2 regions of the Shewanella maritima genome follow, and region 2 is predicted to be linked to the other one. Evidence: riboswitches for the same ligand, from Rfam matches in the RefSeq annotation. Region 2 holds a riboswitch; the other holds the start of a gene.
What was found. Region 2 has a riboswitch for lysine ahead of lysC (lysine-sensitive aspartokinase 3). Riboswitches for the same ligand answer to the same signal wherever they lie in the genome.

Region 1 (7,371 bases), 2.1 Mb from region 2:
CTGCAGACTTAAACAATAAATTGCAAAAAAATGTCCACAAAAAAGGCTGAGATACCTCAGCCTTTTGCATGTGCTTGCTTGTGACAACAAGCGCTAAACTGCGTAATGATGTACGACGCTGTTTATGCCATTCCTGGAATTAAAAAATCATCCATTGATTTACCGGCATCTACTTCATTTTTAAATACAGTAGGCATACGACCTTGACCAGTCCAAGTAATTAACTCACCGTCTACGGTAATTTGATACTTAGCTGGGCGTGGTGCACGCTTTTTAGGTGCTGGCTTAGTAGCCGATGCATCTAAATCTTCAATTGATAAACCGCTTTCTTCAATCTGAGCTAAAATTTCAGCAATACGTGCATCGCGCGCTGCATTTGCTTCTGCTTTAGCTTTCTCTTCAGCTTCACGGTCGTCAATGATTTTATTTAGTTTGGTGGCTACGTCGCGTAAATCTTCTAGAGCTAAATCTTTAACTGCAGCTTTAAAACGACGACCATGGGTTAACACGCTAATAAAATCACTCATTGCTACTATCCTAATTATTTAAAAAGGGAGATTTGATAATTCATTTTAATTATAGATTTTTAAAAGTGAAGCCTAGTTCGTGACGATGAAGACTGTGAACTAACTTACACTTTTAACTAACAGGTTTGCGGACTTTTTATTGCGAACTACAACGAGCAAAAAATAACGCAGACGCTTGAATTGCTAATAATAGAAATAAAATTTGTTACTGGCAAATTATAAAATATAAATAAGTGTAAATTTTCCTAGTTCCGTCAAAAATATCATAAATGTGTGCATGTCAAATTTGATTGCCAAAAGCGGTAATTAAAAAGTGTTAAACAAGCGTTTGAATTGCATTGACGTTAACGTCAACAGGAAGTAGAGTTGAGCTAACTTGCATTGGCATAGGCCAATGTGTCGTCCACATACATGAAGGTGTAGGAAGGAACCCCTATGAAAGTATTGGTGCCAGTAAAGCGCGTCGTTGATGCCAATGTGAAGGTCAGGGTAAAAGCTGATAACACAAACGTAGACACAGCAAACCTAAAGATGGCGTTGAACCCATTTTGTGAGATTGCAGTAGAAGAAGCGGTACGCTTGCAAGAAGCAGGTAAGGCCACTGAAGTTGTTGTTGTGAGTGTCGGTACTAAAGCAGTGCATGAGCAACTACGTACAGCAATGGCATTAGGTGCAGATCGTGCAATTCATGTTGAGACTGATGAAGAATTAGTGCCGCTATCAATTGCCAAAATTTTGCATGCTGTGCAACAAAAAGAGCAAGCAGATATTGTATTGCTAGGTAAGCAGTCTATTGATGGCGACAATAACCAAACAGGCCAAATGCTAGCTGCGCTGGCTGATATGCCTCAGGCTACGTTTGCTTCTGAAGTAAACGTAGAAGATGGCAAACTAACCGTCACTCGTGAAGTTGACGGTGGTTTGCAAACATTGGCGATGCCATTACCAGCAGTTGTTACTGCTGACCTTCGCTTAAACGAACCTCGCTACGCTAAGTTACCAAACATTATGAAGGCTAAGCGTAAGCCACTTGAAACTGTCACCATTGATGACTTGGGTGTAACCCTTAAAGTGCATCAAGAGGTGGTAAAAGTTACGCCGCCAACAGAGCGTCAAGCGGGCATCATGGTGTCTTCAGTAGAAGAGCTAGTTGAGAAGTTAAAGAACGAAGCGAAGGTGATTTAATATGACTATTCTAGTATTAGCTGAACATGATAATCAGCAATTAAAAACCGATACCGCTAAAGTCGTTAGCGCAGCAAAAGCCATTGGTGGTGACATTCACCTACTGGTTGCTGGTGAAAACTGTGGCGCAGTTGTTGATAGTGCCAAGCAACTTGATGGCGTTGCTAAAGTACTGGTTGCCGACGCTGGCGCTTATGGTGCACAGCTTGCTGAAAACCTATCAAAACTTGTTAATGACCTAAGCGGCGACTACTCACACATTTTGGCTGCAGCTTCAAGTGTGGGTAAAGCAACCTTACCTCGCGTAGCAGCGCTTGCTGATGTAGCGCAAATTTCTGAAATCATTGAAGTGGTTGATGCCGATACGTTTGTACGCCCAATTTATGCGGGTAATGCATTAGCGACGGTGAAAAGCTTAGATTACAAGAAAGTTATTACGGTTCGCTCTAGTGCATTTGATGCAGTAGCAGCAACAGGTAATGCAGATGTAGCTGAGCTTACGCAAGTCATTGAAGCTAAAACTGAGTTTGTATCGCAAAGCCTAACTGAATCAGAGCGTCCAGAGCTCGGTAATGCTGGCATTATTGTATCGGGTGGTCGCGGCATGGGCAGTGGTGAGAATTTTGCCATCCTTGAGCAACTTGCCGATAAACTTGGCGCTGCGGTTGGTGCATCTCGCGCGGCTGTTGATGCAGGCTTTGTACCGAATGATTTACAGGTTGGTCAAACCGGTAAGATCGTTGCTCCAGAGCTATATATCGCCGTTGGTATCTCAGGTGCTATCCAGCATCTAGCCGGTATGAAGGATTCGAAAGTGATTGTTGCAATCAACAAAGATCCAGAAGCGCCTATCTTCCAGGTTGCTGACTACGGCCTAGAAGCAGACTTGTTTGACGCCGTGCCTGCGCTCAATAACTTGATCTAAAACTTGATCTGAATCACACTAAGCGGCTCTGGGGTGGCATCCCCATAGCCGCTTATGTTTTTATGTGCCCGCGTTTTTCACAAACGCCCTTTAGTAGAGGAGCATTAAATATCAGTAGTGGTCGTTAGGGTGATGCCTGTGAGCTACCACGAAAGGATTTGGTGCCGAAGTAGTTAGTTTTATCGCAAACAGCTGCTGGTGTTGTTACCGAACAGGTACTGCACTGCCATAGTATTGTTTTGTCGGGATGACAAAACTGATTTTACTATGGAGCGCTACTGAGAGGACAGGTGTTCCTAGGTATGACCTTACCTTGCACCGGTTCAGTCGCCCTCCATTCGTACTTACACGAAGAAAATAATAATGAATTTAATCAACTATGCTGACTCAGCATTGTCTTTATTGCCGCCTGTTGTTGCGATTGTACTTGCTGTATTTACTCGAAAAGTACTGCTTTCACTAGGTGTGGGGATAATTATTGGCGCACTGCTACTTACCGACTTTAATCTCGCAAATACCGCCAGCTTTATCGGCGATACCGCCACTGGCCTAGTTTGGGATGATGGTGCACTTAATGCCTGGAACCTAAACATTCTTGGATTTCTCGTTTTACTTGGCATGATCACTGCGCTTATTAGTGTTAGTGGCAGCTCACGAGCCTTTGCGGATTGGGCAAAGGAGCGCATTCGCAACAAACGTGATGCTAAGCTGATGACAATGGTGCTTGGTTGTGCGGTATTTATTGATGATTATTTCAATAGTCTGGTAGTTGGCTCTATTTCACGCCCAATTACCGACCGCTACCATATCTCACGTGCCAAGTTAGCTTATTTACTTGATTCAACGGCTGCACCAGTTTGTGTGATTTCACCTATCTCGAGTTGGGGTGCTTACATCATTGCACTTATTGGCGGTATTCTTACTGCCCACGGTTTTGCTGATACTGGTCACTTGACCATTTTCATGCAAATGATCCCAATGAACTTCTACGCTATTTTTGCGTTGCTGTTATTACTGTGTGTAGCTATGTTCACTTTAGATGTTGGTCCAATGCGCCAGCATGAGCAAAACGCCCAAAAAGGTGAATTGTACGATGAGTCGAAGGGCATGCCGCCAGGGGCGACTGCTGATTTACCTGAAGCGGATACAGGTAAAATTTCTGGTCTGTTCGTGCCGATTTTAGTACTGATTGCGGCCACTGTATTTTTCATGATTTCAAGCGGCGCAGACGCGTTAGCGGCTGACAATAAACCATTTTCAGTATTAGGTGCGTTCGAGAATACTGATGTCGCTCAGTCACTGCTTTATGGTGGGTTAGTTGGCTTTGTGGTGACCTTCATTTTGGCATTTGTGCAGAAGGTAGCATTCAACATGATTGCCAAAGGCATGTTGATGGGCGCTAAGTCGATGCTGCCAGCTATTTACATCTTACTTTTTGCTTGGTCTATTGCTGGTGTAATTGGTCAATTAGAAACGGGTAAGTACATGGCAAGCCTTGCTACTGGTAATATCCCGTTTGAATTACTGCCGGCCGTACTATTTTTACTAGCAGGTTTAACGGCTTTTTCTACCGGTACTAGCTGGGGTACTTTCGGTATTATGTTGCCAATCGCTGCGGATATGGCGATGGGAAGCGACAGTACTATGATGTTACCAATGCTCTCAGCTGTGCTTGCTGGTGCTGTATTTGGCGATCATTGCTCACCAATCTCAGACACCACGATTTTGTCATCCACCGGTGCAAGTTGTCATCACTTAGACCATGTATGGACTCAGTTGCCGTACGCTGTGATAGTCGCGCTAATCAGTATTGCGGGTTATATCGTGCTTGGCTTTACTTCGTCAGTGCTATTTGGCCTAGCGACTGCCAGTGTGTTATTTGTGATTAGTGTATTGGTGCTTAAAGCCAAATCTAATGCTCAGTAGCGGCTAGTTGTCTTCAGAAAAAAAACCGCGATTTTCGCGGTTTTTTCGTTTCAAATGAAGCTACTCTCGCCAATCATTTAACCTGCTATGCTGCTAGTCCAGTGCATGCAGGCCGTTAAGGCGCGCGGTTAGTTAACCGAAACTGAGAAAATGATCCACCGCAATGCCTTTTGCTGTCCGCTTGGGTATAATCAAGCGCAAAATATAAAAAGGGTCTTGGTTTTGGCACAGTTGTACTTCTATTATTCGGCAATGAATGCCGGCAAATCGACTTCATTATTACAGTCTTCTTATAACTACCGTGAACGCGGTATGAACACCTTAGTAATGACCGCATCAATTGATGATCGTTACGGTCAGGGCAAGGTTGCATCACGTATTGGTATTCAAACCGATGCGCAAGTCTTTGGTGACAAAGACAATCTAATTGACTTAGTCGCCACCGCAAAAGCGGCGCAAGATATCCACTGCGTATTAGTTGATGAGTGTCAGTTTTTAAGTAAAGAGCAAGTTCGCCAATTAACCCATGTGGTCGACAACTTTGATATTCCTGTACTGTGCTATGGCCTAAGAACTGACTTTCAGGGCGAACTTTTCGTTGGCAGTCAGTATCTTCTTGCGTGGGCTGACAAATTAGTTGAGCTTAAAACCATTTGTCATTGCGGCCGTAAGGCCAACATGGTGGTGCGCCTTGATGAGACTGGTAAGCCAATGAAAGAAGGTGAGCAGGTTGCCATTGGCGGTAACGAAAGTTACGAGTCAGTATGCCGCAAGCATTTTAGAGAAACCCTATGGGATGCGTAACTGCGGCTTGAAAACCGATTGAATAAAAAACAGCTTCCGAGGAAGCTGTTTTTTATTGATTATTTACTATTGATCAGTGATTGAAAAAGCTAGCTGCTAGAACAGCTCTTCTTCAAACTCGACGATATCCTGGCTGCTCGCTTCGATTTGTCTTGCTAGGCTGCCTGTCTGTACAGCCCAGTAACCCATGTAAAACTTGGCTGTTTTAAGCTTTTCTTGATAGAAAGCAGTATCGTCGCTACCGTTGGCTAGCGCCTCAAGTGAGGTTGCCGCCATCCTTGCCCACATCCAGGCTAACGATGTGATCCCTAAAATTTGCATATAGGCCATTGATGCTGCACCAATCAAATCTGGGTTGGTTTGTGCCGCTTTCACTATGTAACCTGTTGCACGTTCAAGGTCTGCTGCCGCTTTCATCAAACCGCCAATGAATGGCTGCATGTCATCATTGCCTGCGTGTTGCTCAATAAAGCTTTTCACCATTTCTGACCAGGCCATTAAAGCTGCGCCTTTATCCGATAATAGTTTACGGCCAACAAGATCCAGCGCTTGTACGCCGTTAGTGCCTTCATAAATCATGGCAATGCGGCAATCACGTACAAATTGCTCCATTCCCCATTCATTAATATAACCATGACCACCGAAGACCTGCTGAGCATCGACACAGGCTTTAAAACCCTGATCGGTAACAAAGCCCTTTACGATTGGGGTGAATAGGGCGGCAATGGCATGCGCTTGTTTTGCCTTGACGGTATCGACATTGCGCTCAGCTTGGTCAAGCCATAGCGCTTGTTGACCCATTAATGCGCGCGCACCTTGGTTAAGTGCTTTTTGTGATAACAACATGCGGCGCACATCACCATGAACCAAAATTGAATCAGCTTTTTGCTCGGTTTGTTTTGCGCCGCTCAACGCACGGCCTTGGATACGCTCTTTAGCGTAAGTAAGGGCATTCTGATAGGCAATTTCTGATAGTCCAAGGCCTTGTATACCCACACCTAAACGAGCTTGGTTCATCATGGTAAACATGGCGCGCAGTCCTTGATGAGGTTCGCCAATCAACTCACCTTTGGCATTATTAAACACCATGACACAAGTAGAGTTACCGTGGATCCCCATTTTATGCTCAAGCGCTGCAGCATGTAGGGTATTGGCTTCACGTAAGCTGCCATCACCATTAACCATGATTTTAGGCACAGCAAATAGCGAGATACCTTTTACGCCCTCGGGTGCGTCTGGCAGTTTGGCAAGCACTAGGTGAACGATATTTTCTGCAAGGTCATGATCGCCAGATGAAATAAAGATTTTCTCGCCGCTAATGGCGAACAACCCGTCTTCTACAGGCTCAGCTTTAGTGCGAAGTAAAGCCAAGTCGGTGCCTGCGTGAGATTCAGTGAGGTTCATGGTGCCAGTCCACTCACCACTGACCAGTTTAGGTAGGTACTTGTTTTTTAGCTCATCGCTACCATGGGCATGGATTGCGGCGTAAGCGCCATGTGTTAACCCAGGATACATGGCAAAAGCCATATTAGTTGATGATTTCATCTCAGTGGCAAATACACCCACGACTTCAGGCAGGCCTTGTCCTCCGTATTCAACGTCACAGGTGAGGGTGGCCCAGCCATTATCAACGTATTGCTGATACGCATCGATAAAACCATCCGGCGTGATGACTTTTCCATCTTCTAGCTTGCAGCCCTGCAGATCGCCGCTAGCATTGAGAGGTAGCATCACTTCTGTGGTGAAGTCTGCAACGCCTTGTAAGATGGCATCAACTAGTTCACTATCAAATTCATCAAATCCTTTGAGGTCTGTGTACTGATAAACATTGAGCAGTTCATTGAGAATAAATTGATAGTCGCGAATGGGTGCTTGATATGTAGGCATAGCTGCTGTCCTTAGTTGTTTGTCCTTGCGTGCTTTGCGCATGAGTTCGTTATTATGCAGTGGTTAATCTTGTTCAAGCATTAACCATAGTCATTACTGTACTTAAGTTTGTTAATA
Region 2 (7,371 bases):
AACTGAACTTTATTGCGCCATGGATCAAAGCACGCTGAAAACTCATTTAAAAGAGCTCGATGAAAGCGTGAAAGCACTAGTCGTTGCAAGGCTTGATATTGAAGCCAGACTGCATAAGCTGCCACCTAAAAGTGAATGGCAAACCGATGCAGGCATGATTGAGCAAGTAAAAATGATGCTAGAGCAGAAAAAGCTCATCACGGAAGAGCAGCATAAAGAAGAACTTGAACATCAAACGCTGTTGAATGAAGTCGAAGGTTATTACAAGAACTATTTTATTCAAGCTAATAAACATATTTATACCAATGTAGAAATCCATTTAGGGCAAGCGCAGCAACGCACTCAGCGTGAACATGGCCCATGCGTGGTTCGAAACATCAACCAAGAGCTTAATTTCGATTACTCAACCAGCTAAATCACTCGCTTGGTAAAATGACGCGAGCCCCCCAATACACCAAGGCCAATCATCGATTGGCCTTTTTAATTTTCAGCCCTAAGCCACCTACTTCAGTAGGTGGTTATCATCGAATAGGCTTTGCCTTTAAATTCCAGTGTTCTTCAGTTCTGACTACTTTAGTAATTAGCTTACGTAGCAATGACATTTAAAGCTCGCAGCAAGCACATCCTGTGGGCTCGACGAAAACATCCATGTTTTCAACGGCTTTAAATGTCATCGCAACTGTATGCTTCAACTTTAGCTGGTTAGGCTATGCCCCTTTTAGGGGGCTCACACAAAGCCACCTTCTTTAGAAGGTGGTAATTTACAGGCTAACACTTACAACCAACTTGATATTTATTGCGTATCGATGCGGTTCTGGCACAATTCGCCCTAAGTTATAAAAGGTAAACACAGTCAGTTTTATGGAACTATTAAACATCGAATGTCTTGGCAAAAAACTGCGCCTTGAAGGCTCAATGGCCGGTTGGCAACAGCTGTTTTGGGACAATCAATTAGTATCGCAAATTGATGCCGCTTCCAGCAGTGATGGGCCATTGGTGCATCAGTTTGAGCTCAAAATGCAGCAAACACTGACAAAGTCGCAAGAAAGCATACAATCCACAGCACAAGATGATGCGCAAAGCGAAGTACAAAATATACAAACCATTCAGGTTGTACTGACCAATCAAGTCATTTGGCAGCCCTTTGACCTCAAATATCAGCTAAGCGTCAATGAGCAAATTGTCACAGAGGGACAACGCAATACCAAAGACATTGAGCAACAAACACCGGAAATCACACCGAAAAAGGTCAACAAACTGAGTTTGTTGGGGCTAGCTTCACTCGGATTTAAATTGCTTAAGTCGGCCAAAGTCGTGAAAGCCTTACTAGCCGGCGCCTCGTTAGCCGCCTATTCTTGGCTATTTTCAATCGAGTTCGCCTTAGCGCTAATTGCCTGCTTAGTGGTACACGAATACGGTCACGTAAAAGCCATGAAGCATTTTGGCATGAAGACCAAAGGTATCTACCTTATTCCATTTATGGGAGGACTTGCCCTCAGCGATGAGCGGATCAACACCCGCTGGCAAGACGTGGTGATATCGATTATGGGACCGACTTTTGGCCTATTTATGTCACTAATATGCATGGTGGCATTTTGGTTTACTGACAATATCTTTTTCGCCGGATTAGCCAGTTTTAATGCACTGCTTAACCTATTTAACTTGTTGCCTATCTTACCTCTTGATGGTGGTCACATACTAAAAAGCATAAGCTTTTCAATGAATTCAGTCATCGGCCTGGTAATTTGTATTATTGCGGCGCTAGCAGGCGTTGCCATTAGCTACACGTTTGGCTTAGCCCTGCTTGGATTCTTATTATTGATTGGTAGCTTAGAAATTGTGATGGAGTGGCAAACCCGCCACCAAAGCCATTTACTGCCATTAGATAGATACGGGCAAATTTTCTCTGCGGTTTGGTACATATTGACGGTCGCCGCCTTAGTTGGTGTTATCGCCTACTTTGCCAGCTACGGTGACGATATGCTTAGCTTACCGCTGCAAATTCTACGTAGCTAATAAACTGCACGATAATTATCAAAAATGGCGCATCTAATGCGCCATTTTTATACTCGAACTAGGCTGCCTCGCCAGCTAAAGCTCAAACACGTTGGTCATCACCTTATATAGCTCAGTACCTTGATGCACAGAGGCTGAGGCAAAGTGCAAAATAGGCACACAATCTACTGGCAAAGATACACTGGTGAGCGCATCCTCACGCCCGTAGCGCTCTACCCGTAAAAGCTGAGCTAATGGCTCACCTGCCGCTAACGGCTGACCAAGCTCCGCACAGTATTCCACCATACCTGACTGAGGTGCGTGCAGTTTACGGTAATCCTTGAGATAACAGCCAAAGCGTGGCATGTCAGCTGGTGCTACTTTTTCAGCTATTACGCCGCGATGGCTCAAATAAGCCAAAATTCCCAAAGCGTCTTGCTTGGCATCTGCAAGGTCTATCCGCTCCTGACTAGCAAGCTCTAATGTGAACGCAGAAATTGCTACACCATAGTCACTACTAAATTCACGCCCATGAGCTTTGGCCGCTTCAGCTAAACACCACCATGGGCAAAAAGCGGCTTCATCCATGGCGCCACCAAATTCGTTGGGAATAACCAGTGTATAGGGAATAGAGAAAAACCTTGCTGCTTGTTTGTCATACTCTGGCGCATAAAGGTGTTTGCAGGACTTTGGCCCTGTGTGTAAGTCGAGCACAATATCCGCTTGATGCGCCATTTTCTGCAAGGTCACTGCCAGGCGATGCCCCGTTGAAATGCCCCAGCTATTATTCAAGCGCTCGTCACAAGATTCTGTCAAACGCGCTTTGAAAGCACTAATTAACTCAACTTCTGATAAGTGTTGATGCGCCAAATACCACGCCTCAACATCGAACTTATGTTCCAGGTATTCACGGTTCCAATTTACCCCGGTAATAGGGTCGAAGCGCCCAAGGGTAAACTCACCACTTTTTTGATTAATCCCCAGCGGATTTGCCAGTGGTGCAAGCACTATTTTGCCTAACACTTGATACGACTCAAGTAGCTTGAGCAGTTGGTATATTACGGCATTCCCTGCACCTCGGCGCCGTGCACATTCGCTTGAATATACACACTGGGTGCAGGCGAAACGTCAACGCCACCTTGCGTTTCCGGAACTAAGCTAGGTTCAATGCAAAAAAGCGGCGCCGTTAATGCGTGACCTGTTGCCAACTCGCCCAAGTGTAGTGATGTTTGTTGTATATTCATCTAACCAATAACCTAAGGATTCATTTGCCCTGTGGACTAAGTGTGCTTTATTCAAATAGATTCTGATGTAGCGCATTAACCACATCAGCAGCTTCTGACTCTGACACCAACACACAAAGATTATGTGGGCTAGCACCCTGACAGATCATGCGCACATTATGCGGTTCTAGCACCTGAAATACTCGACTACAAATACCCGCTGTTGACGCAATTTGATTACCAATAATCGCAACTAACGCAAGCTTGTCTTCTACTCTTACGCGGCAATGCTGCGATAACTCTTGCAACAAAGACTCACTTAGCAGGCCTTGACCACTTGAGTCAGAGCCAGTTTTATCTAGGGTGAGTGACACATTTACTTCTGAAGTGGTGATCAAATCGACCGAAATCTTATGGCGAGCTAGCGTAGCAAAAGTCTCGGCTAAGAAGCCTTGAGCATGGAGCATTTGCAAGCTATGAAGATTAAGCAGAGTTTGATCGCGTCTAAGCGCTACTGCACGATACACTGGCGCATCTTCAATTTGATGGCGAATCCAAGTACCACCTTGCTCCGGCGCTTTACTTGAGCCAACAAACACCTGAATTCGCTGTCTAACCGCGGGTAAAATGGTAGCAGGATGCAGCACTTTAGCACCAAAGGTTGCCATTTCAGCAGCTTCGTTGAAGCTGATTTCCGCAATAGGGCGAGCATTAGGAGCAAGTCTAGGGTCAGTGGTATAGATGCCCGCAACATCAGTCCAAATCTCAACCGCATGCGCGTTAAGCGCTTCAGCTAGCAAGGCTGCAGAATAGTCACTGCCACCACGACCTAAAGTTGTGGTTTTACCTTGCTCGTCTGCACCAATAAACCCTTGGGTCACTATGATGTTATCGCTAAGTAGTGGCAGAAGCTTCGCCTTGGCAAGTGTCGCAATTTGCTCAATCTGTGGTTCAGCTTTTCCAAAATGACTATCGGTGCGCAACACCTGACGTACATCGAACGCCTGAGAAGGCTGATCTTTTTGTGCAATAACTGCCGAAAATAGAATAGATGAGCACTGCTCCCCGTCGACAGCAACTCATCCATAATCGCTTTACTGCGGTTAAGCAGTAAAGACTCACTGAGCACTGCCATTTGACTTAATACCTGATCAATCTGCGCGGTAACTTCTTGCGGGCGATCAAGGCTGTCAGCAATGGCATACTGCACCTTAGCAATATCTTTAAGCAGTGCTAGGCGGCGCTCGTCATTCACATTAGCCTGGGTTAGCTCCACCAGCAAGTTGGTGACACCACTTGACGCGCTCACCACAACCACACGGGTATTTGGATTAGCTAATACAATATCGGCGCAACGGCTCATCGCTTCGAAATCAGCAACAGAGGTACCGCCAAATTTGGCTACGACTAGATTTTCAACTTGATTAATTAAATTAGACACTAGCTAGCCTCCGCAACATTTGCAAAGCCAAGCGAATGATTTAGAAATAAATACATGATTACACTCCGAACTCACTACGTTCGAAGAGCCTGGTGCTAGGATAACGCACCCTTGAAGAAGGGAAACAGCAATCACCACCAGAAGCTCTCCACCAAAATACAGGTGACAATCGCCAGGATTCAGCCTAGACGCTCGATACAACGGATGCATCCCTTACGTTATATCTCGGCGTTAATCTCCCTCATAAGTCTTCATTGGAATGGTGCTTCCTCAAACTTACTACCTAGTTAACGCTCCTCTTCTGCGCCCCTCCAAGGAAGGGAAACGAAAAAGTACCAACTTTCACTTATTAAAGTCAACAGGCTCTAGTCAGATGAATAAAATTCATGCCCCAAAAAACTGTGACCAATAAGGCATTTAGTTGTAAAATAGCGATGCAAAACCGAAGGTTGTGCCATTAAGTGAAACGACTCGCAGCAATAACCTCTATGACTATTAACGAATAGTGCCCTAGTTACATGGGTAACCCTAAACAAAGTAAGTTTGATTTAGCCATAACAGTTATCCGCACGTTTCGACTTATTGAAAAATGCTGTTTTAGCCTATAGTTGGTTAAATAAAATGCAATAAGTACTCAAAGGACTGTAATTAAATGAAAGCTAAACTTAGCCTCACCTCAAGTGCGATTATTCTAAGCCTGACTTCAACAACAGCCGTGGCCAAGAGTGAAATTCTAGAAGGCCAATCGGGTACGATCTCTGAAATCGGTGACGTAGTGCAAATTGCCCTACCTGCGGGTGCGTTAATAGGTAGTTTATGGATTGGCGATAAAGAAGGTGCCTGGCAGTTAACTAAAGGCGTTGCAACTACTTCGTTAATCACCCACACCATGAAGTTTGGCTACGGCAGACTTCGCCCAGATGGCACTGAAAGCAATTCTTTCCCTTCAGGCCACACCTCAGCAGCATTCTCTGGCGCAGCATATATTCATCACAGATATGGCGATAAATGGGCACTACCTGCATACACTGCAGCAAGTTTTGTCGGCGCAAGTCGCTTATGGGCAAATCGTCACTTTATGGACGACGTACTTGCCGGTGGCTCAATTGCAGTAATGACCAGCCTTTACTTTACCGACCCTTATAATGCATCAGACCTTGTTGTTGTGCCTAGCTTTAGCGACGGCAACATGGGCTTAGCCGTAAGCTATACACCCGGTGCTAGCAAGAGCTTACCTAAGTACCAGCTAACTGATGATGGTTGGTCTGGCTCAGGAGCACAAAAAGAGTTCCACCGCAGCTACAGTCTATTTATTGGTGGCTTTGACACTAGCAACAACTTTATTCAAGAAAATGGTAGCCCAAGCTTCAATCTCACTGATTTTAGTCGAGAGAGTGAGCCAAATACCTATGCTGCAGCTGAGCTTGAATGGGGCGTCGCCAAAGACCAATATCTACTCTTTAGCTTTAACCCAATTGAGTCTCGCGACAAAACTACACTGGGCAAAGAGTTAAAATGGGCAGGTAAGTCATACTCTGCAGGAAGCGAAGTCATCTCAGCCTATAGTAACTGGTCTCTCACAGCTGATTATGTATTCGAGCTACTGAGCGATAGCGACTGGATTGTTGAACTTGGCGCCGGTGTAACTTTTGCTGCGCAAACTATCCGCTTGGATTACCCTGAAGGCAACAACCTAGGCGAAACGTCAGATCTGTTCGTTGCACCTGCGATTATCTTCAATGGTGGTTATAAGTTTACTGAGGAATTCTCTCTAGACTTGCGCTACCGCGCATCGGGTTTATCTCAATATACTAGCCAGGCCTACTCTGTAGGTGTGACCTATCAAATTAACGATCGCTGGAGCGCGTCATTATTTAGAGGCGTGTTAGAACAAGAGATTGATGGTGATGAGTATTATAACGATGCTGAATTCGATCATGGTGGCTTTGCAGTCACTTATGCTTTCTAGCAGCAAACCAGTCATATCTGTGTAACCGTACACAAGCGTAAAAAGGATGCCTTGGGCATCCTTTTTGGTCTTCCAGCGTCACTCGCTAGAATACGACTAATCAAAATCTGGTAGTTCATTCACCAAGCGCTGCCTTGATGAAAACTTCCCCATACACACTTCTGGTAAATTCGCATCTGCACACGCCAGCAAAGTCAGTTGCCCTTTATCAACATAGTAAATCGCTAACTGATTAAATTGCCTACCCAATTCTAAGGCTTGCGGCTTGTCGACAAACACCGCCCAACTTTTTTCTCTGTGGCTAAGATCAGGAGATGCGCCATAAAGGGCACGATAGGGTTGCTTAGTTTGCTGAATGGTTCGTTGTAATTTGCGATCAAGCAGTCGATTTTGACAAGAAGTTAATTTATTACCAAACGGGTTACATGCGGTAATAATCGCAAATGAAAATTGATCAGAAAGGCGCTGAGTGAGCAAAAAATGTGTACTTTGATAAGCTTGCCACAAGAAAGAATCCACAGTTTCCATAGTCAAAATCTAGTCAATTAAGCCGAATTGAGTGTAGCAGATAGATTTTAGTTCCGGTAGCGATGTGACGTCAGTCACAAGTTTAAAAATGTTAATTCCCTTTATAATCAGCGCCTTATTGTTTATTAACCTTTTGTGTACGGTATTTGGTGGAAATTTGTTAACATTTTATTTGTTAACAAATGCCTAAAACGAGTACAATAATCATCACTAGC

Region 1: linked by a shared signal. The riboswitch ahead of EXU30_RS16360 (Na+/H+ antiporter NhaC family protein) and the one ahead of lysC (lysine-sensitive aspartokinase 3) in region 2 are both predicted to bind lysine.

Annotation. Positions count from the first base shown of each region.
Region 1 covers NZ_CP036200.1:3,857,112-3,864,482, forward strand. Annotated here, with positions in the region: gene EXU30_RS16345 (H-NS histone family protein) at 123-527, opposite strand; gene EXU30_RS16350 (electron transfer flavoprotein subunit beta/FixA family protein) at 963-1,712, shown strand; gene EXU30_RS16355 (FAD-binding protein) at 1,714-2,637, shown strand; lysine riboswitch at 2,724-2,923, shown strand; gene EXU30_RS16360 (Na+/H+ antiporter NhaC family protein) at 3,001-4,563, shown strand; gene EXU30_RS16365 (thymidine kinase) at 4,786-5,367, shown strand; gene EXU30_RS16370 (acyl-CoA dehydrogenase C-terminal domain-containing protein) at 5,464-7,254, opposite strand.
Region 2 covers NZ_CP036200.1:1,783,846-1,791,216, forward strand. Annotated here, with positions in the region: partial or broken gene EXU30_RS07690 (DUF342 domain-containing protein) at 1-415, shown strand, start outside; gene EXU30_RS07695 (site-2 protease family protein) at 862-2,016, shown strand; partial or broken gene EXU30_RS07700 (succinylglutamate desuccinylase/aspartoacylase family protein) at 2,092-3,239, opposite strand; partial or broken gene lysC (lysine-sensitive aspartokinase 3) at 3,287-4,581, opposite strand; lysine riboswitch at 4,793-4,968, opposite strand; gene EXU30_RS07710 (phosphatase PAP2 family protein) at 5,312-6,628, shown strand; gene EXU30_RS07715 (DUF3293 domain-containing protein) at 6,725-7,156, opposite strand.